3 regions of the Cryptosporangium japonicum genome follow, and region 1 is predicted to be linked to each of the others. Evidence: riboswitches for the same ligand, from Rfam matches in the RefSeq annotation. Region 1 holds a riboswitch; each other region holds the start of a gene.

Region 1 (7,266 bases):
CGTCGAGCAGCTGCTCGAGGCGGGCGATGTCGCCGTAACTGTCGGCCCTGGCCATCGGGGGCACCAGGTGGTCGACGAGCGTGGCGTGCGTGCGCCGCTTGGCCTGGGTGCCCTCGCCCGGGTCGTTGACCAGGAACGGGTAGATCAGCGGCAGGTCGCCGAGCGCGGCGTCGGAGCCGTCGGCGGCCGACATCCCCACGGTCTTGCCCGGCAGCCACTCCAAGTTGCCGTGTTTACCCAGGTGGACGACCGCGTCCGCACCGAACTCGGAGGCGAGCCACCGGTAGGCGGCCAGGTAGTGGTGGCTCGGCGGGAGGTCGGGATCGTGGTAGATCGCGACCGGGTTCTCGCCGAAGCCACGCGGCGGCTGGATCATCACGACGACGTTCTCGCCGCGCAGTGCGGCCAGGACGATGTCTCCGTCGTGGACGTAGAGCTCGCCGGGAGGCGGGCCCCAGTGCTCGAGCATCTTGTCCCGGAGGGAGGGATCGAGGGAGTCGAAGTACGTCCGGTACTCGGCCGCCGGGATGCGGACCGGGTTCGCGGCGAGCTGCTCCTCGGTGAGCCAGGCGGTGTCGTGGCCGCCGGCCTTGATCAGCGCGTGGATGAGCGCGTCGCCGTCCTGCGCCTCGACGCCGGGCAGGTCACCGACCCGGTAACCGGCGTCCTGCAGCGCCTGGAGGAGTTTCACCGCGGACTTCGGGGTGTCCAGGCCCACCGCGTTGCCGACCCGGGCGTGCTTGGTGGGGTAGGCGCTGAGCATCAGCGCGATCTTCTTGTTCTCCGGCGCGATGTGGCGGAGCACGCCGTGCTTCACCGCGATGCCGGCCACACGCGCGGCCCGCTCGGGGTCGGCGACGTAGACGGTGAGGCCGTCGGCGTCGATCTCCTTGAACGAGAACGGCACCGTGATGATCCGGCCGTCGAACTCCGGGATCGCGACCTGGGTGGCGTTGTCGAGCGGGGAGAGCCCGTCGTCGTTGGCGTCCCAGGTGGCGCGGCTGCTGGTGAGGCAGAGCCCCTGCAGGATCGGGACGTCGAGCGCGGCGAGCGCGCCCACGTCCCAGGCGTCGTCGTCGCCACCGGCGCTGACGGTGGCGGGTTTGGTGCCGCCGGCGGCGAGCACGGTGACGACGAGCGCGTCCGCGGTCTCGAGGGTTCGCAGCAGCTCGGCGGGCGCGGTGCGCAGCGAGGCGCAGAAGATCGGCAGGGCCTGGCCACCGGCGTTCTCGATCGCGTCACAGAGCGCTCCGACGAACGCGGTGTTCCCGGCGATGTGGTGGGCGCGGTAGTAGAGCACCGCGATCGTCGGCCCGTCGCCCGTCGATTCGCGTTCCAGGATGCCCCAGGTGGGCATCTCGACGGGGGGCTCGAAGCCGAGGCCGGTGAGCAGGACGGTGTCGCTGAGGAAGTTGTGCAGCTGCTGGAGGTTCGCCGCACCGCCCTGCGCGAGGTAGGCGTGCGCCTCCGCCGCGACTCCGATCGGGACCGTCGAGAGCTGCATGAGGTCCGCGTCCGGCGCGATCTCCCCACCGAGCACGACGACCGGCAACGGCCCCGCGAGCAGCGCGTCGAGCCCCTCTTCCCAGGCCCGGCGTCCGCCGAGGATCCGGACGACGACCAGGTCCACGCCGTCGGTGAGCCCGGGCAGATCGTCGACGCCGGTTCGAGCCGGGTTCGCGAGCCGGTAGGGCGCGCCGCTGGCCCGCGCCGAGAGCAGGTCGGTGTCCGACGTCGAGAGCAGCAAGATCACGCGGGGCGTCCTCACTCGGGGTCCGCGCCCCGGGTCGTGGTCAGCGGTGCCTGGAGTCTCCTGGCTCCCGGATCGACGCTCCCCTGCTGCCTTCCCGCTGATGCAGTGGCTCGGATGCAGGCTCGCTCCCCGGTGACAGTGGCGGGACCGCGCCGGATTCACACCGGCTTCCTCCACCTGACACCGCTCATGGCCTTTCAACACTGGTGATCAGGGTCCCAATCGTCAAGTGGGCCCAATGGGGATCACCGGAGCGACACGTAGCATCCGGACTATGCCCACCGCCGTGCCCTTCCGCCAGGCTGCCGACAGCTGCCCAGGCGCGTTGCAGGTGCACGAGGCGGCCGACGGCGGGCTGGCCCGGGTGCGCATCCCCGGTGGTGTGGTGAGCCTCACCCAGTGGCGGGCACTGCTGCCGTTCGCCCCGCTGGAGCTGACATCTCGGGCGAATCTGCAGATTCGCGGCGTCACCGATTCGGACGCGTTGGCCGCGCGGCTCGCTGACGTCGGACTTCTGCCCTCGGCCACGCACGAGCGGGTACGCAACATCGTGGCGTCGCCGCTCGGCGGGGCCGGCCCGGTGGTCTCCGCGCTCGACCGGGCGCTGTGCGCGGACGGAGAGCTGTCCGAGCTGCCCGGCCGGTTCCTGTTCGCGATCGACACCGATCGGGACGTGGTCTCGCTGGGCGCCGACGTGACCGTGCTGCTGGGCGCCGACCCGGTCCCGGTGCTGCTGGCGGGGGTCGACAGCGGTCTGCGGGTCCGGGCCGGCCAGGCCGTTGCGGCCCTGATCGCCGCCGCGCGGTGCTTCCTGCTCGAACGTGCGGCGCAGGCCTCGAAGGCCTGGCGTCTGTCCGAGCTCGACGACGCCGTGGCGCGGGTCGCCCGCCGGATGCAGCCGGCCCTGGCCTGCGCCCTGGTCGAACCCTCCGTGCTCGCGCCCCTCCGCGGCGCCGACCCGATCGGAGCGCTCGACGGGGCGGTGGGGGTGGTGGTCCCGCTGGGACGGCTCACCGGAACGCAGATGGACGCGATCACCGAGGTGGCCCGGAACGAGATCATCGTCACGCCCTGGCGGGGAGTGGTGCTGCCCGGCGTGGGGCCCGAGGCGCTGGCTCCGCTGGCCGAGGCGGGGCTGGTGACCGATCCGGCGTCGGCCTGGGCGAGCGCCTCGGCCTGCACCGGCCTTCCCGGCTGCGCCAAATCCCGCACGGACGTCCACGCCGACGCGGCGACCGCACTGCGCAACCCCGGCGCGCTGCTCCCCGTGCACTTCGCCGGGTGCGCGCGGCGGTGCGGGCACCCGGCCGACGTCCACGTGGACGTACTGGCCACCACGGACGGATACCAGGTCGACGGCGAACCCGTTCCCGTCGACGAGCTACCCGCGGCCGTGGCGGCCGCCAGGAGGATCAAGCGTTGACTGGGCAGTACATCCGCGACGGTGCGGAGATCTACCGTCATTCGTTCGCGATCATCCGGTCGGAGGCCGACCTGAGCGGCCTCCCGGCGGACGTCGCCCGGGTGGCGGTCCGCATGATCCACTCCTGCGGCATGGTCGACCTGGTCGACGACCTGGCGTTCTCGCCGGGCGCGGTGCCCGCCGCGATCGAGGCCCTCCGGTCCGGAGCCCCGATCCTCTGCGACGCGCAGATGGTGGCCTCGGGCGTGACGCGGCGGCGTCTCCCCGCGTCGAACGAGGTGATCTGCACGCTGAACGACCCCCGCGTGCCGTCGCTGGCCGCCGAGCTCGGCACCACCCGCAGTGCGGCCGCGCTGGAGCTCTGGCGCGAGCACCTGGAGGGGTCGGTCGTCGCGATCGGCAACGCCCCCACGGCGCTGTTCCACCTGCTCGACCTGATCGCGGCCGGTGCACCGCGCCCCGCGGCCGTGCTCGGCATCCCGGTGGGCTTCGTCGGGGCCGCGGAGTCGAAGGACGCGCTCGCGGCCAACGACCTCGGGCTGGAGTACCTGATCGTGCGCGGACGCCGGGGCGGCAGCGCGATGACGGCCGGGGCGCTCAACGCGCTGGCCAGCGAGGAAGAGTGATGAGCGGACGGTTGTACGGCGTCGGTCTGGGACCGGGCGACCCGGAGCTGGTCACGGTGAAGGCGGCCCGCCTCATCTCGGCGGCCGAAGTGATCGTCTACCACTCGGCCCGGCACGGGCGGAGCATCGCGCGGTCGGTGGCGGCCCCGTACCTGCGCGAAGGGCAGATCGAGGAGCAGCTGATCTACCCGGTCACCACCGAGGCCACGTCGCACCCCGGCGGGTACCAGGGCGCGCTCGACGAGTTCTACGCGTCCTGCGCGGCGCGCCTGGCCGCCCACCTCGACGCCGGTCGGGACGTCGTCGTCCTGGCCGAAGGCGACCCGTTCTTCTACGGGTCGTACATGCACCTGCACAAGCGGCTGGCACCCCGGTACGAGGCCACCGTGGTGCCCGGCGTGACGTCGGTGAGCGGGGCCTCGGCGACGCTCGGGCGGCCGCTGGTGGAGCGGGACGAGGTGCTCACCGTGCTGCCGGGAACGCTGCCGGCGGCGACGCTGGCCGACCGGCTGGCCGGCGACGACCCCGCGGTGATCATGAAGCTCGGCCGGACGTTCGGCGCGGTGCGCGAGGCACTGGAGACCGCGGGCCGGCTCGACGAGGCCTGGTACGTGGAGCGGGCGACGACGTCGTCCGAGCGCACCGCGCCGCTGGCCGACGTCGACCCGGAGACCGTGCCGTACTTCTCGGTGGCGGTCCTGCCCAGCCGGCTCTCCCCCGGCCTGTCCGATCTCGCCCCGGCACCGGCCGCCGCGAACACGCCGTCACCGGGTGAAGTCGTCGTGGTGGGGCTGGGTCCGGCCGGGCGCGAGTGGCAGACGCCGGAGTCGCAGGCCGCCCTGGCGGCCGCCGACGACCTGGTCGGCTACGGCCCGTACCTCGACCGGGTACCGCCCAATCCGCGGCAGCGACGCCACCCGTCCGACAACCGCGTCGAGGCCGAGCGGGCCGCGTTCGCGCTGGACCTGGCCGCGCGCGGGGCCCGCGTCGCGGTGGTGTCCTCCGGTGACCCCGGCGTCTTCGCGATGGCCGCGGCCGTGCTCGAGGTCGCGGAGGAGCCGCGCTGGAAGCACGTGCCGGTCCGGGTCGTCCCCGGGCTGACCGCGGCGCAGGCGGTGGCGAGCCGCGTCGGAGCGCCGCTCGGTCACGACTTCTGCATCCTGTCGCTCTCCGACCGGCTCAAGCCCTGGGAGGTCATCTCGTCCCGGCTGGCCGCCGCCGCGGCCGCGGACTTCGTGATCGCGATCTACAACCCGGCGTCGAAGAGCCGGCGCGAACAGATCGTCGCCGCGAAGGCGCTGCTGCTCGAGCACCGCGACGCCGACACCCCGGTCGTCATCGGCCGCGACGTCGGCGGCCCCGAGGAGAGCGTCCGGATCGTCCGGCTCGGCGAGATGGACCCGGCCGAGATCGACATGCGGACGCTGCTCATCGTCGGCTCGTCCCAGACCCGCACCGACGGCCACACCGTCTACACGCCGAGGCGCTACCCGGCCTGACGTTCCAGCCAGGCCGCGGCGGCCTCCGGGGTGGTGACCACGCTCGCGGAGGGTGGGACGGGCGGGCGCGTGATCATCAGCACGGGGAGGCCCAAGGTGCGGGCCGCCTCGAGTTTGGGGTACGTGGCGCTGCCGCCGCTGTCCTTGGTCACCACGACGTCGATCGCGTGCTCACGCAGGAGGGCGAGTTCGTCGGCGTAGGCGAACGGGCCGCGGGCCAGGAGCACGGACGAGCGCGGCGGCAGCGGAACGGACGGCGGGTCGACGCACCGGATCAGGAACCACTGGTCGCACCCGGCGAACACGTCCAGGCCGCGGACCCCCGTGGTCAGGAACACGCGCTGTCCGGGCGGGAGCACCTCGGCGGCGTCGGCCAAGGACCCGACGCGCACCCAGCGGTCACCGGGCACCTCGTCCCACCCCCGCCGCCGCAGCACCGCGAGCGGCACCCCCACCCGCGCGCACGCCTCGACCGCGTGCGCGGTCATCCGGGCCGCGAACGGATGCGTCGCGTCGATCACCGCGTCGAACCCCGGCAGGTACGCGGCCAGGCCGGCGACCCCACCGAACCCCCCGATCCGCACCTCGCCGGGAGGAAGCAACGGCGACCGCACCCGGCCCGCCAGTGAGCTGACCACGTCGTGGGCGCCCACCAGCGACGACGCCAACCGTCTGGCGTCGCCGGTGCCGCCCAGGATCAGGACTCGCGACACCGCGCGGCCGAGTACAGGTGCGAGTCGGAGAACTCCGAGGCCGTCAGCACCGACCCGACGACGATCACCGCGGTACGGACGATGCCGGCCGCGGCCACCGCGTCGGCGATGTCCGCGAGCGTCCCACGCAGCACCACCTCGTCGTCCCGGCTCGCCCTGGCGACCACCGCGACCGGGCAGGAGGCCCCGTAGTTCGGGACCAGCTCGGCGACCACCTCGGTGATGCGCTGCACGGCCAGGTGCAGCACGAGCGTGGCGCGGCTCGCGCCGAGCGTCGCCAGGTCCTCACCCGGCGGCATCGGCGTCGCGCGCGCCGACGTCCGGGTGAGGATCACGGTCTGCCCCACCCCGGGCACGGTGAGCTCGTGCTTCAACGCCGCGGCCGCCGCCGCGAAGGCCGGCACGCCCGGCGTCACGTCGTAGTCGATGCCGAGCGCGTCGAGCCGGCGCATCTGCTCGGCCATCGCGCTGAACACCGACGGGTCGCCGGAGTGCAGCCGGGCCACGTCCAGGCCGGCCGCGTGCGCCGCCGCCAGCTCGACGACGATCTCGTCCAGGTTCAACCCGGCCGTGTCGACGAGCCGCGCCCCGGCCGGGCACCACTCCAGTAACTCGGCCGGCACGAGCGAACCCGCGTACAAGCACACCGGCGACGACTCGATGAGCGCTTTCGCGCGCAGCGTCAGCAGATCCGCCGCGCCCGGACCGGCCCCGATGAAATGAACGGTCACCGCTTCGTCACCACCCACTGCGTCACCGGCATCATCGGCTTCCACCCGAGGAACCCGCCCACCGGGGTGGCCCGGCTGATCGAGACCCGGGTCAGATCCCCGCCCAGCGACGCCTGCCAGCGCGCCAACACGGCCTCCGACTCGATCGTCACCGCGTTCGCCACCAGGCGCCCACCCGGCTTCAACGCGTCCCAGCACGCCTCGACGACCCCGGCCGCGGTCACCGCGCCGCCGATGAACACGGCGTCCGGCGCGTCCAGCGCGGCCAGCGCACCCGGCACCGACCCCACCTCCACGGTGAGCCCGGGCACCCCGAGCGACGCGGCGTTGCCCGCGAGCCGCGCGGCCCGGTCGGGGCGGTGCTCGATCGCGACCGCACGGCACGAGCGGTCGGTACGCAGCCACTCGATCGCGATGCTGCCCGCGCCCGCGCCGACGTCCCAGAGCAGCTGGCCGGGCATCGGCGCGAGCCGGGCCAGCGTGATCGCGCGCACCTCGCGCTTGGTGAGCTGGCCGTCGTG
Region 2 (7,266 bases), on a different contig from region 1:
GACTCCAGGTGCGCCCCGAACCGGATCGACAGTTCGACCGCGAACCCGATCACGCACGCGTACTCCACCGCGTGCAGGACCGGGCCCGCGGCCGACACCACCGGGTCGTACGTCTCCAGCCCGAGCGCGACCGCGTTCACCAGGATCACGACGAACCCGGCCAGGTTGAACCAGGGCGCCGCGACGAACTCCCGGCACGACCCGGCGAGCCGGCGCAGCACTATCCGGATCATGCGGTCGCGGTCTCCTCCACCGACTGGGTGTCGAGATCGGACCCTATGTCAGCGCTCGGTGAGGTTCGGGGCGGGGGTGCGCAGGGCCCAGCGGAACGCGCCGACCAGGAGGTCGAACACCAGGAACGCACCGAGGGTGACGCCGAGCAGCGGCATCGCCCAGGCGACGAACAGCGTCACCGGTACGCCGACGACCAGGAACCACCGCGGGAGCGTCCGCCACCCACCGCGCGGCGGCGCGAACCCCAGCGGCGCTTTCCGGTCGGCACGCGTGGGACGACGCTGCCACCACATCCGGTAACCCCAGACGATCACGCACAGCAGCCCGAGCGCCAGCGCCGCGAGCAGCACCTGGTTGACCACCCCGAACAGCTCGCCCATGTGCGCGCGGATGCCGATCTTCGTCAGCTTGGCGAGGAACGGCCACTCCGCGTACGCGACCCGCTCGGTGACCTCGCCGGACACCGGGTCCACCGCGACCTGGTCGAAGCTCACCGGCCAGTCCGGCTTGTCCTGCGCGACGCTGTACGCGGTGCCGGCGTCGGCCGGGATCGTGATGTCGCGCCGGCCTTCCATCGGGCCGGCGGCCGCGAGCACCTCCTCGAGCGTCTTGCCCGCCGGGAGGTCGGTCGTGCGCTCGCCGGTCGGGGCACCGCCGCCGTGGTGACCGGCGGCCGGAGCGGCGTCGCTCACCCCGAGCGCGGTGTTCAGCGCGGGCGCGTGGCCCTGGACGGCGTCGAGGGCGGCACCGAACCGGGCGCCGGCGTACTGCGACCAGGTCAGCCCGGTCGCGGACAGGAACAGCAGCCCGACGGTGATCCAGACGCCGATCGACGCGTGCCAGCCGCGGGTGCGGCGCACACCCTTCGCGGAGAGGTCCGGCACCAGCGCCCGACGCCGGGCCGCCCGCTCACCCCGGTACGCGCGCTTGCGTCCGATCCAGAGCACGAGGCCGCCGAGCGAGATCACCCAGAGCCAGGAGGCGGCGAGCTCGGAGTACATCCGCCCGGTGTCACCCAGGTTGAGCGTGCGGTGGAAGCCGTCCAGCCAGGTCTGCAGCGGCGTCGCGTTGTACCAGGTGGTGAGCTGGCCCCGGACCTCGCCGGTGTACGGGTCGACGTAGACGGTGTGGACCTTCTCGTCCGCGGCGAGCTCCGGCACGGAGAAGGCGATCTGGGTCGTGGCCTCGGGGTCGTCGAGGACGGAGACCGTGCTCAGCGTGCCGTCGGGGTGGGCTTTGCGGGCGGCGGCGACCTGGTCGGCGAGCGGCACCGTCGTGTCGCCGACCCGGTCGACGGAGAGCTCGTGGCCGTAGACGACGTCGTTGAGCTGCGGGGCCAGCGTGTAGGCCAGGCCGGTGAGCGCGGCGACGAACAGGAACGGCGCGACGAAGACACCGGCGTAGAAGTGCAGCCGGCGCAGCAGGGCCCACCGGGCCGGCCGCTTCGGCGCTGGTGCCGGTGTCTCCACCGGGGGATCGGCGAGCGCGGTGGCGGTCGATGTCACGTCGTCGCGTGGGGGATCGGCGTTGATGGTCATCGGAACTCCAGGAGTCAGCGCGGTGGGACGCGGCACGGCGTCCACCGGAGAAGGCGAAGGAGCCGCTGACCTGGGGTCAGCGGGAAGTCGAGCGAGCGGCCCCGGAACGGGGCCGCGGCGTTCAGCGCGGCGCGGGCAGCAGCGCGGGCGGGCCGCGGCGGGTGGTGCTGCGCAGCCAGGTCGGCTCGGGCAACGGGGCCGCGAGCTCGGCCGTGCGCGGGCGGAACCGGCGCGGCGCGGGCGCGGGGATCCGCAGCGCCGCGAGCGCGAACACCACCCCGAGCGCGGGCAGCCGCTGGGCCAGCCGCCGGACCAGGCGCCAGACCGCCACCTCACCGGCGTGCAGCCAGAGCGCGGCCAGCCCGCCGGCGACGACGTGCCCGGCGATCATCGTGCCGGTGCCGTGGGCCGGGATCATGACGTGCTGGCTCGGCATCACCGAGAACACCAGGTGCAGCCCCAGCTGGGTGACCGCCAGCGCGCCGGTGATCATCGGGAGCCCACGCTGACGTCCGGTCAGCGGCAGCGCCACGGACAGCACGAGCCCACCGCCGGCCAGGACGGCGAGCAGCGGCGGGATCTCACCGTGCGCCCAGCTGTGCAACGCGACCGAGAGGCTCAGGCAGACGAGCACGAAGACCAGGGCGCGCGCTTCACGCAGCAGCCCCGGTCCGGTCATGCCCGCGATCATGTCACGATCCCGCCCACATCCCTCCGACGAGTCGCGCCGCTACCCGGTTCAACCCGGAGGACGGGTGAAGTGAACGGTGGGGCGGCCGTCGGGCCCGGTGGCCACGCGCGCCGACACCCCGTACACCTCCTGGATCGCCTCCCGGGTCAGCACCTGCGCCGGCGTGCCCGCGGCCACCGCGCGTCCCCGGTGCAGCAGCACCACCGAATCGCAGAACATCGCGGCGAGATTCAGGTCGTGCAGCGCCACCACCGACGTCACCGGCAACGCGCACACCAGCGCCAGCAGCTCGAGCTGGTGCCCGATGTCCAGGTGGTTCGTCGGTTCGTCGAGGAGCAGTTCACGTGGCTCCTGCGCCAGCGCGCGGGCGATCTGCGCCCGTTGCCGCTCGCCGCCGGAGAGCGTGCGCCAGTCCTGGTCGAGGTGCGGGGTCAGCCCGGTCCGCGCGGCCGCCGAGAGCACCGCCGCCGAGTCCGCGGCCGACGGGGCGGCGAGACCGCGCCGGTGCGGCACCCGCCCGAGCGCGATCACGTCGCGCACGGTCAGGCCGACGTCGGTCACCGCGTGCTGCTCCACCACGGCCAGCCGCCGCGCGAGGGCCCGGCGCCCCCGCGACGACAGCGGGGCGTCGTCGAGCGTCACGACGCCCGTGGTCGGCCGCCGGAGCCCGGCGAGGATCCGCAGCAGCGTCGACTTGCCGGAACCGTTGGGGCCGAGCAACCCCACCGTGCTCCCCGGCGGGGCCGCCAGGTCGACCGCGTCGACGATCAGCCGCCCGCCGGCCGCCCAGCTCACCCTCTCGGCGCGCAGGCTCACCGGACCCTCCGCCCCAGCACGACCGCGAACGCGGGCACCCCGACCAGCGCGGTCACCACGCCGACCGGGATCTCCTGCGGCTCCAGCAGCGTGCGCCCCAGCGTGTCGACCCAGACCAGGAAGATCGCGCCGACCAGCGCCGTGGCCGGCAGCAGCCGCCGGTGTTCCGGGCCGACCAGCGCCCTGGCGGCGTGCGGCAGCACCAGCCCGACGAACCCGATCGCACCGGCCGCGCTCACCAGCACTGCCGTCAGCAGCGCGGTGACGCCCAGCAGAACCGCTCTGACCACTCCGACGGGGACGCCGAGCGCGGCCGCGGCGTCGGCGCCGAAAGCGAACGCGTCGAGTGACAGGGCCAGGCTCGCGCAGACCACCAACCCCACCGCGAGCACGGCCGAACACAGCAGCACGTCACCCCAGCCGGCGCCGCTGAGCGAACCGAGCAGCCAGAACAGCACTCCGCGGGTCTGCCGTGCGTCGGCCGAGGAGATCACGACGAACGACGTGATCGCCGCGAACAGCTGGGTGCCGGCGACACCGGCGAGGATCAGCCGGTCGGTCGTCCCGCCGGCGACCCGGGCCAGCGCGAGCACCAGCGCGAACGCGACGAGCGCGCCGAGGAACGCCCCGAGCCCGAGCCCGACGCTCCCCGCCCCGACCCCGAGCACGAGGACGAGCACCGCGCCGGTCGACGCCCCGGACGAGATGCCGAGCACGTACGGGTCGGCGAGCGGGTTACGCAGCAGGGCCTGGAGCACGGCGCCGCAGAGCGCGAGCCCGGCGCCGCACACCGCGGCCAGCAGCGTCCGGGGCAGGCGCAGGTCCCAGACGATCGCGTCGCGGATCGTCGAGAGACCGGACGGCGGCCCGCCCAGGTGGTCGGTGACCACGGCGAACACGTCGGAAACCGAGAGGTGGGCCGGTCCGATCGTGATCGCCACCGCGACCGACACCACGAGGGCGCTCACCCCGATGAGCGCGCCGAGCCCGAGCCGCGCCATCTACTTCGCCCCGTACCCCAGTTTCGTCAGGCCGGCCGACAGCTTCTCCACGGCCGGCACGGTGCGCACCCCCGGGTCCATGTCGGAGCCGGACAGCACGACGTACCGCTTGTTCTTCACCGCGGTGAGCGTGCTCGCGACCGGGTCGGACTCCAGGAACGCGATCTTCGCCGCGGCGCTGTCACCGTCGTCGCCCCGGGTCAGGTCGGCCAGCACGAGTACGTCCGGATCGCGCGCGAGAATGCTCTCCCAGCCGGTCTCGGGCCAGAGCTGCCGGCTGTCGGCGAACGCGTTCGTCGCGCCGACGGCCGCGGTGATCAGGCCCGGGGTGCCGCAGCACCCGGCGATGTACGGCGCCTTCGTGCTGGAGTACCACCAGGCGAGGCTGACGTTCCGCGCGTCCACCGCGGTCGCCATGCGTTTCTTCAGCGACGCGACCAGCGCGGTGCCGCGCTCCGGCACGTCGAACAGCGTCGCCAGGTCGGTGATCTCCCGGTACAGGTCGTCGATCGTCAGCGCGCGGGTCTGGGTGGCGTCCTGGCCGGTGCACTCGCTCGACGACAGGTACGTCGGGATCTTCACCTGGTCGAACTTCGCCCGGTCGGCGACGCCCTCGGGCGTGTACGTGTAGGCGAACGTGGTGTAGACGAAGTCCGGTTCGTCGGCGAGCAACCGCTCGAACGACGGGAAGTCTTTCGAGATCCGCGGCACCTTCGCATTGGCCGGGGCCAGCGACGGCAGCACCGGATCGCTCCAAGAGGCGGTGCCGGCCATCCGGTCGCCCAGCCCGAGCGAGAGCAGCAGCTCACTGGCCGGCTGACTGATCGACACCGCCTTCTCGATGCGGGTGTCGACGCTCACCGTCCGGTCGCAGTTCGTCACGCTGATCGGATAACCGGAGTCCGCGGCGCCGGGTTCGGTGGCCGCGCCGCAGCCGGTGAGAAGGAGCAGGCTCGCGACGAGCCCAGGACGTAACCGCACGAGGTACCCCGAGAGGATCGCGGGCCCGATCGCGAGGCCCGTAGCCGATCCGCCGCCCAGGTGGACGCCGGTCGCCAGCAGGTCTTCGGACTCGGGTTCGTCCGGCCGCGGCGCCTTCCCAGGCAGCGAGCCCAGTGGCCTGTACCGCGGCCGTCCCCCTCACCGCTGCGCGTCAGTCCCGGGTTCGCACCGGGTTCCCTGACCCACCTCGTGGGTTGACTGGCGTCCCGACCGTAACACGCTCCCGTAGCGCCACTCGGCGACGCCGAACAGCGTGGCCAACCCGGTGATCAGCACGATCGCCCGCACCACGCGGCCGGGTTGTCCGGCCCGCCGGCCGGCGCGCGGCGCGCGTCCGGTGCGGTCTTCGACGCGGTGTCTGGATCGTGTGAGTCAAACCTCACACAACTAGCCGCTCGGCTAGCGAATGCCGTCGTCGGAGGGCACCATCGGAACTGGTGTCGTCTCCGTTCCGACCGAGGATCCACATTGGCAACCCTGCTGTACCGACTCGGCCGCGGTTCGTTCCGCCGCCGCAATCTGGTGGTCGCACTCTGGCTCGTGGTGCTCGTCGCACTGGGCGGTGCGGCGGTGGCGTTCAAGGGCGCGACCACGAACGACTTCGCGTTACCGGGCACCGAATCGCAGCGCGCGCTGGACGCGCTGGCCCGTGAGTTCCCGGCCGCGAGCGGTGCCACCGGAACGATCGTCGTGGCCGCCCCGGAAGGCAAGACGCTCACCGACCCGTCGTTCGCGGCCGCGGTCACCGGCCTGGTGAAGGAAGCCGCGTCGCTGCCCGGCGTCGTCGCCGCGGTCGACCCCTACAGCGCCAGGGCGCTGACGCCGGACGCCCGGTACGCGCTGATCCAGGTGCAGTTCGACAAGCGCGCCGACGAGATCACCGAGGACGAGCGCACCGCGTACGAGCGGTCGGGCCGGGCCGCGCTCGACTCCGGCCTGGAGGTCGAGCACGGCGGCGAGGTGATGAGCTCCCCGCCGGAGGTCGGCGGCACCGAGGCCATCGGCGTCGTCGTCGCGCTCGTCGTCCTGCTGGTGACGTTCGGCTCGCTGGTCGCCGCGGGCATGACGATGCTCAACGCGCTGATCGGTGTCGGCGCCGGTATGGCCGGTCTGTTCGCGCTGACCAGCGTGATCGAGCTGAACAGCACGGCGCCGATCCTCGCGCTGATGCTGGGCCTGGCCGTCGGCATCGACTACTCGCTGTTCATCACCTCGCGGCACCGCCAGCACCTGGCCGACGGGATGGACCCGGAGGAGGCGGCCGGCCGGTCCGTCGGCACGGCCGGGTCGGCGGTCGTGTTCGCCGGTATCACGGTGATCATCGCGCTGGCCGGCCTCTCGGTCGTCAACATCCCGTTCCTCACCGCGATGGGCCTGGCCGCCGCCGGCACGGTCGCGGTCGCGGTGCTGGTGGCGGTCACGCTGCTGCCCGCGCTGCTCGGTTTCGCCAAGCTCCGGGTGCTGCCCCGCAAGGCTCGCGCCGAGCTCACCGAGGCGCCCGGAGACGAGCCCAAACACGCGTCGGACGAGGTGGCCGAGACGGACAGTGCCGGCCCCGGCAAGCACGAGAAGAGCACGAAAGAGGCGTTCGGGTTCCGCTGGGCGCGGCTCGTCATCAAGCTGCGCATCCCGGTCATCATCGTCGGCATCCTCGGGCTCGGCCTGCTGGCCATCCCGGCGAAGGACATGCGTCTCGGCCTGCCCGATCCGAGCCAGGCCGCCGAGGGCACGCCGGCCCGCGCGGCCGCCGACCTGATCAGCGAGGGCTTCGGCCCCGGGTTCAACGGGCGGCTCGCGCTCGTCGTCGCGGCCGACACCCCGGCCGAGACCGGCGCCGCCGTGCAGAAGGTGAACCAGGCGCTGGCCGGTACGCCGAACCTGGTCGCGGTCGCCCCGCCGAACCTCAGCCCGGACAAGAGGACCGCGCTGCTCGGCATCATCCCGAAGGACGGGCCGACCGCGGCCTCCACCGAGACGCTCGTGC
Region 3 (7,266 bases), on a different contig from region 1:
GCGCGCGGCTCTGGGCGGAGCACGGCCCGGTCGCCGAACTGGTCGGGCCGGTCAGCCACCTCGGGTTCGTCGCCGTCGCCCGGCGACAGGACTACCGCCTCGGCCACGACGTCCTGCCCCGGGTGCTGGCGGTGAGCGAGGAGCACGGCTGGGAGCCGCATACGTCGCAGGCCCGGTTCCTGTACGCGCTGGGCACGGCCTGTTGGTTCGCACCGCCGGACGAGGTGCTCGCGCAGGTGCGGCGTGCCCACGAGGGGCTCGTCCGCGGTGGTGACCTCCACAACGCCTGCTACACCGCCTTCCCGCAGCTGGGCGCTCTGCTGGAGAGCGCCCAGCGGGTGGAGGACCTGGCCGCCGAGGCCGACAGCGCGGTCGCGTTCTGCCTGCGCACCAGCAACGAGCAGCCGGCCAGGGCGCTCGCCGTCTACGGTGACCTGGCCCGGGTGCTGGTCGGTGAACTGGCCTCGATGCCGGCTCCGGACGTCGAGCTGCACGGCAACGTCACCGCGATCGGGAACGTCCACACCATGGGCGCGCTGGCCGCGGCGCTGTTCGACGACGTCCCCGCCCTCGTCGCCCACACCGACGTCTACCAGGCCGCGTTGCCGTTCCTCTCCGGTACCGCCGTGGCGTTCACCGGGTACCTGCTGCGGGCGCTGGCGCTGATCCGCGGCGGTGGTGACGAGGCCCAGCTCCGGGCGGCAACGGACTGGATCACCGCCAGGGCCGCGGACTGCCCGGCGAACTTCGCCGCCGCGGTCGACCTGCTCGCCGCCGAGCAGCACCGCGCCCGCGACGACTTCGCCGAGGCTCTGCGCGCGTACGATCGTGCCCTCTCCGCCCTCGACGGTCCCCGTCCGTGGCTCCGCGCCCACCTCACCGAGCGGGTGGCCCGCCTGCACCTGGAGCGCGGCTTCCGCTACACCGGCCGGATCCACCTCGATCAGGCCCGTGAGCTGTACGCGGCCTGGGGCGCGACGACAAAAGTGGCCGCGCTCGACGCGGAGTTCCCGCCCCGGCGCGTCGGCCCTTCCACCGGGCGGCCGGACCGCTGGAGCGGCGGCGGCCTCACCGCGGACACCATCGACCTGCGCGGTGTGCTCGCCGCCTCGCAGGCGCTCAGCGCCGAACTCACCCTCGACCAGCTGAGCGCCCGGGTCACCGAGGTGCTCGGCGCGATGACCGGCGCGACCCGGGTGCACGTGCTGGTCCGCGACGACGACGGCCGGTGGGCCTCGGAGGACGGGGTCCCGCTCAGCGCCGTCCGGTACGCCGAACGCAGCGGAGAGACCCTGCTGGTCGAGGACGCGTGCGCCGACGACTGGTTCGCCCGCGATCCGTACTTCGCCGACCTCGACCACTGCTCGCTGCTCGTCGTGCCGGTGCTGCACCTGGGCGCCGAGCAGGCGCTGCTGGTACTGGTCAACACGCTCGCGTCGGGTGCGTTCACCACTGACCGGCTCGACCTGGTGCAGCTCGTCGCCGGGCAGCTCGCGGTGTCGTTCGCGAACGCCCGGCTCTACACCACGCTGGAGCGCCGGATCGCCGAGCGGACGGCCGAGCTGGCCGAGGCCAACCACCGGCTCGAGCAGCTCAGCGTCACCGATCCGCTCACCGGCCTGGCCAACCGGCGTCGGTTCGTCCACGCGCTGGACACCGAGTGGGACCGCGGGCTGCGGTCGAAGACGTCGTTCGCCCTGGCGATCCTCGACGTCGACCACTTCAAGCAGTACAACGATCGCTACGGTCACCCGGCCGGCGACGACTGCCTGCGCGCCATCGCCGCCGCGCTCGACGAGGGCGTCCGCGCCACCGACCTGGTGGCCCGCTACGGCGGCGAGGAGTTCGCGGTGGTGATGCCGGACAGCGATCTGGCCGGTGCGCTCGTGGTCGCCGAGCGGGTGCGAGCGGCCGTGGAGAAGCTCGCGATGACGCACGCCGGCTCACCGCTCGGGGTCGTCACCGTCAGCGTGGGTGTCGCCGCGGTGGTCCCGCACGCCGACGCCGAGGTGGGCCAACTCCTGGCCGACGCCGACGCGCAGCTCTACCGAGCCAAGCAGAACGGCCGCAACCAGGTCGCCGGTTGACCTGCTCGGGCACGGTCTTGCCACGCAGCGTGCCGTGGCCGGCCTCGTCGTGCACGGCCGGCAGCTCGTGCAGGCTTCAGGCGCCCCGCGTCGGCGCGGGCGACGAGGAAGGTCAGTCCGGAGCCACTCGGCGCGACCCACACGCTCACGGGGGTCCAGCGGGCCGACCAGCTGCCGCGCGCGGATCGGAATGGGCTACGCCACGCCGAGGCAGCAGTCGTTGCTCGCGCAGGCGGCGAGGTCGTCGCATCCGGCGTCCAGGGCGTCGACGAGAGTGGCACGAATGGTTTGCAGGTCGCGGATGCGTTCCTCGACTTCGGCGAGTTTGGCCTGCGCACCGGCCCGCAGACCGCTGTCGGGGCGGTGGCGGTGGCGGCCGGCTTCGAGGAGGTCGGCGACTTCGTCGAGAGTGAACCCGAGGCGTTTGGCGACTTTGATGACGCGCAGCACGGTGACAGCTTCGGGTGGGTAGAGCCGGTGGCCGCCGGTGGTGCGGTCGGGTTCGGCGAGCAGGCCGCGCCGTTCGTAGTAGCGCAGCGTCTGGGTGTTCACCCCGGCCGCGGCGGCGACCTGGCTCGTGCGCAGCACCTCGGTCATGCCGTGGCTCGGGTGAGCAGCCCGTCGAGCACAGCGACCTGGGCGGCGGGGACTTCGACGTCCAGCCAGAGATCGGCCGGGCCGGCCGGGGTGATCGTGAAGGTGAAGAACGAGCAGCATGCGGTTTCCCGCGCCGTCAGGTCCTCGGTCCGAGCACGAACCCCGCCGGTCTCGGCCAGCACCACCCGGGCGCGGGTGGGCGCGAGCCGTTCGACCCGCCGAGCGGTGGTGAACAGGTCGTCGAACTCAGCGATGCGCGGCGGCCGTTCCGCGGTGGGCAAGGTGCAGGCGGGGGAAACCCCGTCGGAGCTCGTCATGCCTCGACGGTAAGCCTGTACCTGGGTACCGGATGCAAGCGTCAGTTTTGCCGGAGCACGAGCTTGAATCCGTCGTGGGAAGCGACGAATCCCAGCCGACGGTAGAAGCGGTGCGCGTCCAGCCGCGACTTGTCCGACGTCAACTGCACCGTCGCGCACCCACGGCGGCGAGCCTCCTCGATCGCCCAACGCATCATGGCCGCGCCGAGCCCCCGGCCGCGCCATTCGCCGGCGACCCGCACCGCCTCGATCTGCGCCCGCAGAGCCCCTCGGCGGGCGAGCCCAGGAAGGAAGCTCAGCTGGAACGTCCCCACGATCCGACGCTCGGCCGCCGCCACCATCAGCAGATGCGCGGGATCGGCCTCGATGGCCGCGAAGGCCGTTTCGTACGGCGTGAGGTCGTCCACGCTCTCGCGCCGAGCGCCGAGTTGATCGGCGGCCAGGAGCTCGATCAATGCCGGAAGATCAGCCCGTTCGGCGCGGCGCAGCACGACGCCGTCCACGCCCAGTGTTTCGTTGACCATGCCTGACGCTCCCACAGCACGACGAGCCGAGCAGCGCGCGCCGGACGGTTCAGGAGACCGTACCGGCTGGACAGCCGGTGGTGGGCTCGGTGGTCGGACATGGTCACCTCCGGCTCGTCAAGAGTCGGGCCAGGGACGGTCGGTGCCGCGGGCCCGGGGCGGGTAGCGCGTATGGTGGTGCGCGCAGCTGGTTCGGCCGTCCACCCAGGGTGGCCGTGGCAACAGGGAACCCGGTGGAAATCCGGGACTGCCCCGCAGCGGTGAGTGGGAACGACCGCCGTCATCAAGCACTGGGCGCGAGCCTGGGAAGCGACGGCCAGTAGGCCAGTACGAGCGCCCACGAGTCCGAAGACCTGCCAGCGCGCCGGGCCGGGAACGGTCCGGCGGTCGGAGGCCGCGCGGGACGGCTGACGCCATCCCGCGCACATCGCCGTGCGCATCGGCGTCGGTCCTCGCGTGTCCAGATACTCGCGAGGAGAGAGTTGTGACAACCGCCGAGGTCACGCCGGAGACACCGGTGCAACGCCGGCCCCAGATGCACGTCACGCAGATTCACCTGACTGCGGCAAACGGCGACGCCGAGCCGGTGGACGTCAACAAGATCGTGAAGGCCGTCGAACGGTGGGCGGGCGACCTCACCGACGTCGACCCGCTCCGGGTCGCGACGAAGACGATCAGCGGTCTCTACGACGGTGCCAGCACGGCCGAGCTCGATCAGCTCAGCATCCAGACCGCGGCGGAGATGATCGGCGAGGAGCCCCAGTACTCTCGCCTCGCCGCGCGGCTGCTCGCCGGCTACCTCGACAAAGAGGTCCGCGGCCAGGGCATCGCGAGCTTCAGCCAGTCGATCGCGCTGGGCCACGAGCAAAGCCTGATCGGCGACGACACCGCGGAGTTCGTCAAGAAGAACGCCCGTAAGCTCGACGACGCGATCGACGAGTCCAACGACCTGCGCTTCGAGTACTTCGGGCTCCGGACGGTGGCCGACCGCTACCTGCTGCGCCACCCGCACGCCCGCCTCGTCGTCGAGACTCCGCAGTACTGGCTGCTGCGGGTGGCCTGTGGGCTGAGCACCACCGCCAAGGAAGCGATCGACTTCTACCGGCTGCTCGCCAGCCTCGCGTACCTGCCGAGCTCACCGACGCTGTTCAACTCCGGCACCCGGCACACCCAGATGAGCTCCTGCTACCTGGTGGACTCGCCGAAGGACGAGCTGGACTCGATCTACCAGCGTTACGCCCAGGTCGCGAACCTGTCGAAGTTCGCCGGCGGCATCGGCATCGGCTTCTCCCGGGTCCGTGGCCGGGGTGCGCTGATCCGGGGCACGAACGGCCAGTCGAACGGCATCGTCCCGTTCCTGCGCACGCTCGACGCGTCGGTGGCCGCGGTCAACCAGGGCGGGCGACGCAAGGGCGCGGCCTGCGTCTACCTGGAGCCGTGGCACCCGGACATCGAGGAGTTCCTCGAGCTGCGTGACAACACCGGCGAGGACGCCAGGCGCACGCACAACCTCAACCTGGCGAACTGGATCCCGGACCTGTTCATGCGCCGGGTCGAGGAGGACGGTCAGTGGTCGCTGTTCGACCCCGACGAGTTCCCCGACTTCCCGGATCTGTGGGGTGCGGACTTCGAGCGGGCCTACGAAGCCGCCGAGCAGGCCGGCCGCGAGGTGCGCAAACTCAAGGCCCGGGACCTCTACGGCAAGATGATGCGCACGCTCGCCCAGACCGGCAACGGCTGGATGACGTTCAAGGACGCGTCGAACCGGCTCGCCAACCAGACCGCGAAACCCGGCAACGTCGTCCACCTCTCGAACCTCTGCACCGAGATCATCGAGGTCTCCAGCGACGACGAGACCGCGGTCTGCAACCTCGGCTCGGTCAACCTGGCCGCCCACGTCGCCGGCACCGACCTGGACTGGGAGAAGCTGCGGGCGACGGTCCGCACCGCGGTCGTCTTCCTGGACCGCGTGATCGACATCAACTTCTATCCGACCCCGCAGGCCGCGGCGAGCAACCCGCGCTGGCGCCCGGTCGGCCTCGGCGTCATGGGTCTGCAGGACGTGTTCTTCGCCCTGAAACTGCCGTTCGACGGCGCGGAAGCCAAACAGCTCTCCACGAAGATCGCCGAGGAGATCTACCTCACCGCGCTCGAGACCTCGGCCGACCTCGCCGAACGGCACGGCCCGCACCCGGCCTGGGAAGACACCCGCGCCGCCCGCGGTGACCTGCAACCCGACCTCTGGAACGCCCGGACGACCGGCGGGCGCTGGGACGCTCTGCGGGCCCGGGTGAGCCGCACCGGCCTGCGCAACTCGCTGCTGATCGCCATCGCCCCCACCGCCACGATCGCCAGCATCGCCGGGTGTTACGAGTGCATCGAGCCGCAGGTGTCGAACCTGTTCAAGCGCGAGACGCTCTCCGGTGAGTTCCTGCAGATCAACACCGCGCTGGTCCGCGAGCTGAAGACCCGCGGCCTGTGGACGGCCGAGGTGCGCAACGCGATCAAGCAGGCCGACGGCTCCGTGCAGGGTCTCGCTCAGCTGCCCGACGACGTGAAGACGCTGTACCGCACCGCCTGGGAGCTGCCCCAGCGCGCGCTGATCGACCTCGCCGCGGCCAGGGCCCCGTTCATCGACCAGTCGCAGTCGCTGAACCTGTTCCTGGCTTCGCCGACGATCGGCAAGCTCTCCTCGATGTACTCCTACGCCTGGAAGAGCGGGCTCAAGAGCACCTACTACCTGCGGTCGCGCCCGGCGACACGCATCCAGCAGGCGACCGTCACGCCCGAAGCGATCGCCTGCTCCCTGGAGAACCCCGAGTCCTGCGAGGCCTGCCAGTAATGCTTCTCGATCCCGGCATGGACCTCACGCTGCGTCCCATGCGTTACCCGCACTTCTTCGACCGGTTCAAGGACGCGATCAAGAACACCTGGACGGTGGAAGAGGTCGACCTCCACAGTGACCTGCGTGACCTGACCAAGCTGTCCCCGGCCGAGCGTCACCTCGTCAGCCGGCTGGTCGCGTTCTTCGCCACCGGCGACACGATCGTCGCCAACAACCTCGTGCTGAACCTGTACCAGCACGTGAACTCACCCGAGGGCCGCCTCTACCTCTCGAGGCAGCTGTTCGAGGAGGCCGTCCACGTCCAGTTCTACCTGAACCTGCTGGACACCTACGTTCCCGACGAGCAGGAACGGTTCGAGGCGTTCGCCGCGGTGGAGAACATCCCGTCGATCGCGCGGAAAGCCGAGTTCTGCTTCCGCTGGATCGACTCCCTCGGCGAGCTGCGCCGCCTGGAGACCCGCGAGGACCGCAGGAAGTTCCTGCTCAACCTGATCTGCTTCGCCGCGTGCATCGAAGGACTGTTCTTCTACGGCGCCTTCGCCTACGTCTACTTCCTGCGTTCGCGTGGCCTGCTGCACGGCCTCGCGTCCGGCACGAACTGGGTGTTCCGCGACGAGTCGATGCACATGGCGTTCGCGTTCGACGTCGTCGACACCGCTCGCCGGGAAGAACCCGACCTCTTCGACGACGAGATGGCCCAGCAGGTGCGGAACATGCTCGCCGAGGCCGTCGAGTGCGAGGTCCAGTTCGCCGAGGATCTCGTCGGCCAGGGCGTCCCGGGGTTGTCGTTGATCGACATGCGTGAATACCTGCAGCACGTCGCGGACCGGCGGCTGGCGCAGCTGGGCCTCGACCCGATGTACCGCTCGTCGAACCCGTTCGGGTTCATGGACCTG

What was found. Region 1 has a riboswitch for cobalamin ahead of cobN (cobaltochelatase subunit CobN). Riboswitches for the same ligand answer to the same signal wherever they lie in the genome.
Region 2: another riboswitch for cobalamin. It lies ahead of ABD437_RS30215 (ABC transporter substrate-binding protein); the one in region 1 lies ahead of cobN (cobaltochelatase subunit CobN).
Region 3: another riboswitch for cobalamin. It lies ahead of ABD437_RS11185 (ribonucleoside-diphosphate reductase subunit alpha); the one in region 1 lies ahead of cobN (cobaltochelatase subunit CobN).

Annotation. Positions count from the first base shown of each region.
Region 1 covers NZ_BAAAGX010000018.1:155,339-162,604, reverse strand. The annotation lists gene cobN (cobaltochelatase subunit CobN) at 1-1,753, opposite strand, end outside; cobalamin riboswitch at 1,807-1,927, opposite strand; gene ABD437_RS23995 (precorrin-3B synthase) at 2,028-3,176, shown strand; gene ABD437_RS23990 (precorrin-8X methylmutase) at 3,173-3,802, shown strand; gene ABD437_RS23985 (precorrin-3B C(17)-methyltransferase) at 3,802-5,301, shown strand; gene ABD437_RS23980 (cobalt-precorrin-6A reductase) at 5,289-6,014, opposite strand; gene cobM (precorrin-4 C(11)-methyltransferase) at 5,999-6,745, opposite strand; gene cbiE (precorrin-6y C5,15-methyltransferase (decarboxylating) subunit CbiE) at 6,742-7,266, opposite strand, start outside.
Region 2 covers NZ_BAAAGX010000025.1:109,951-117,216, forward strand. The annotation lists gene ABD437_RS30190 (ion transporter) at 1-233, opposite strand, end outside; gene ABD437_RS30195 (PepSY-associated TM helix domain-containing protein) at 282-1,772, opposite strand; gene ABD437_RS30200 (hypothetical protein) at 1,894-2,451, opposite strand; gene ABD437_RS30205 (ABC transporter ATP-binding protein) at 2,512-3,279, opposite strand; gene ABD437_RS30210 (FecCD family ABC transporter permease) at 3,276-4,280, opposite strand; gene ABD437_RS30215 (ABC transporter substrate-binding protein) at 4,281-5,261, opposite strand; cobalamin riboswitch at 5,321-5,500, opposite strand; gene ABD437_RS30220 (MMPL family transporter) at 5,751-7,266, shown strand, end outside.
Region 3 covers NZ_BAAAGX010000009.1:17,364-24,629, forward strand. The annotation lists gene ABD437_RS11165 (diguanylate cyclase) at 1-2,087, shown strand, start outside; gene ABD437_RS11170 (MerR family transcriptional regulator) at 2,283-2,684, opposite strand; gene ABD437_RS11175 (hypothetical protein) at 2,681-3,001, opposite strand; gene ABD437_RS11180 (GNAT family N-acetyltransferase) at 3,043-3,525, opposite strand; cobalamin riboswitch at 3,712-3,886, shown strand; gene ABD437_RS11185 (ribonucleoside-diphosphate reductase subunit alpha) at 4,061-6,367, shown strand; gene ABD437_RS11190 (ribonucleotide-diphosphate reductase subunit beta) at 6,367-7,266, shown strand, end outside.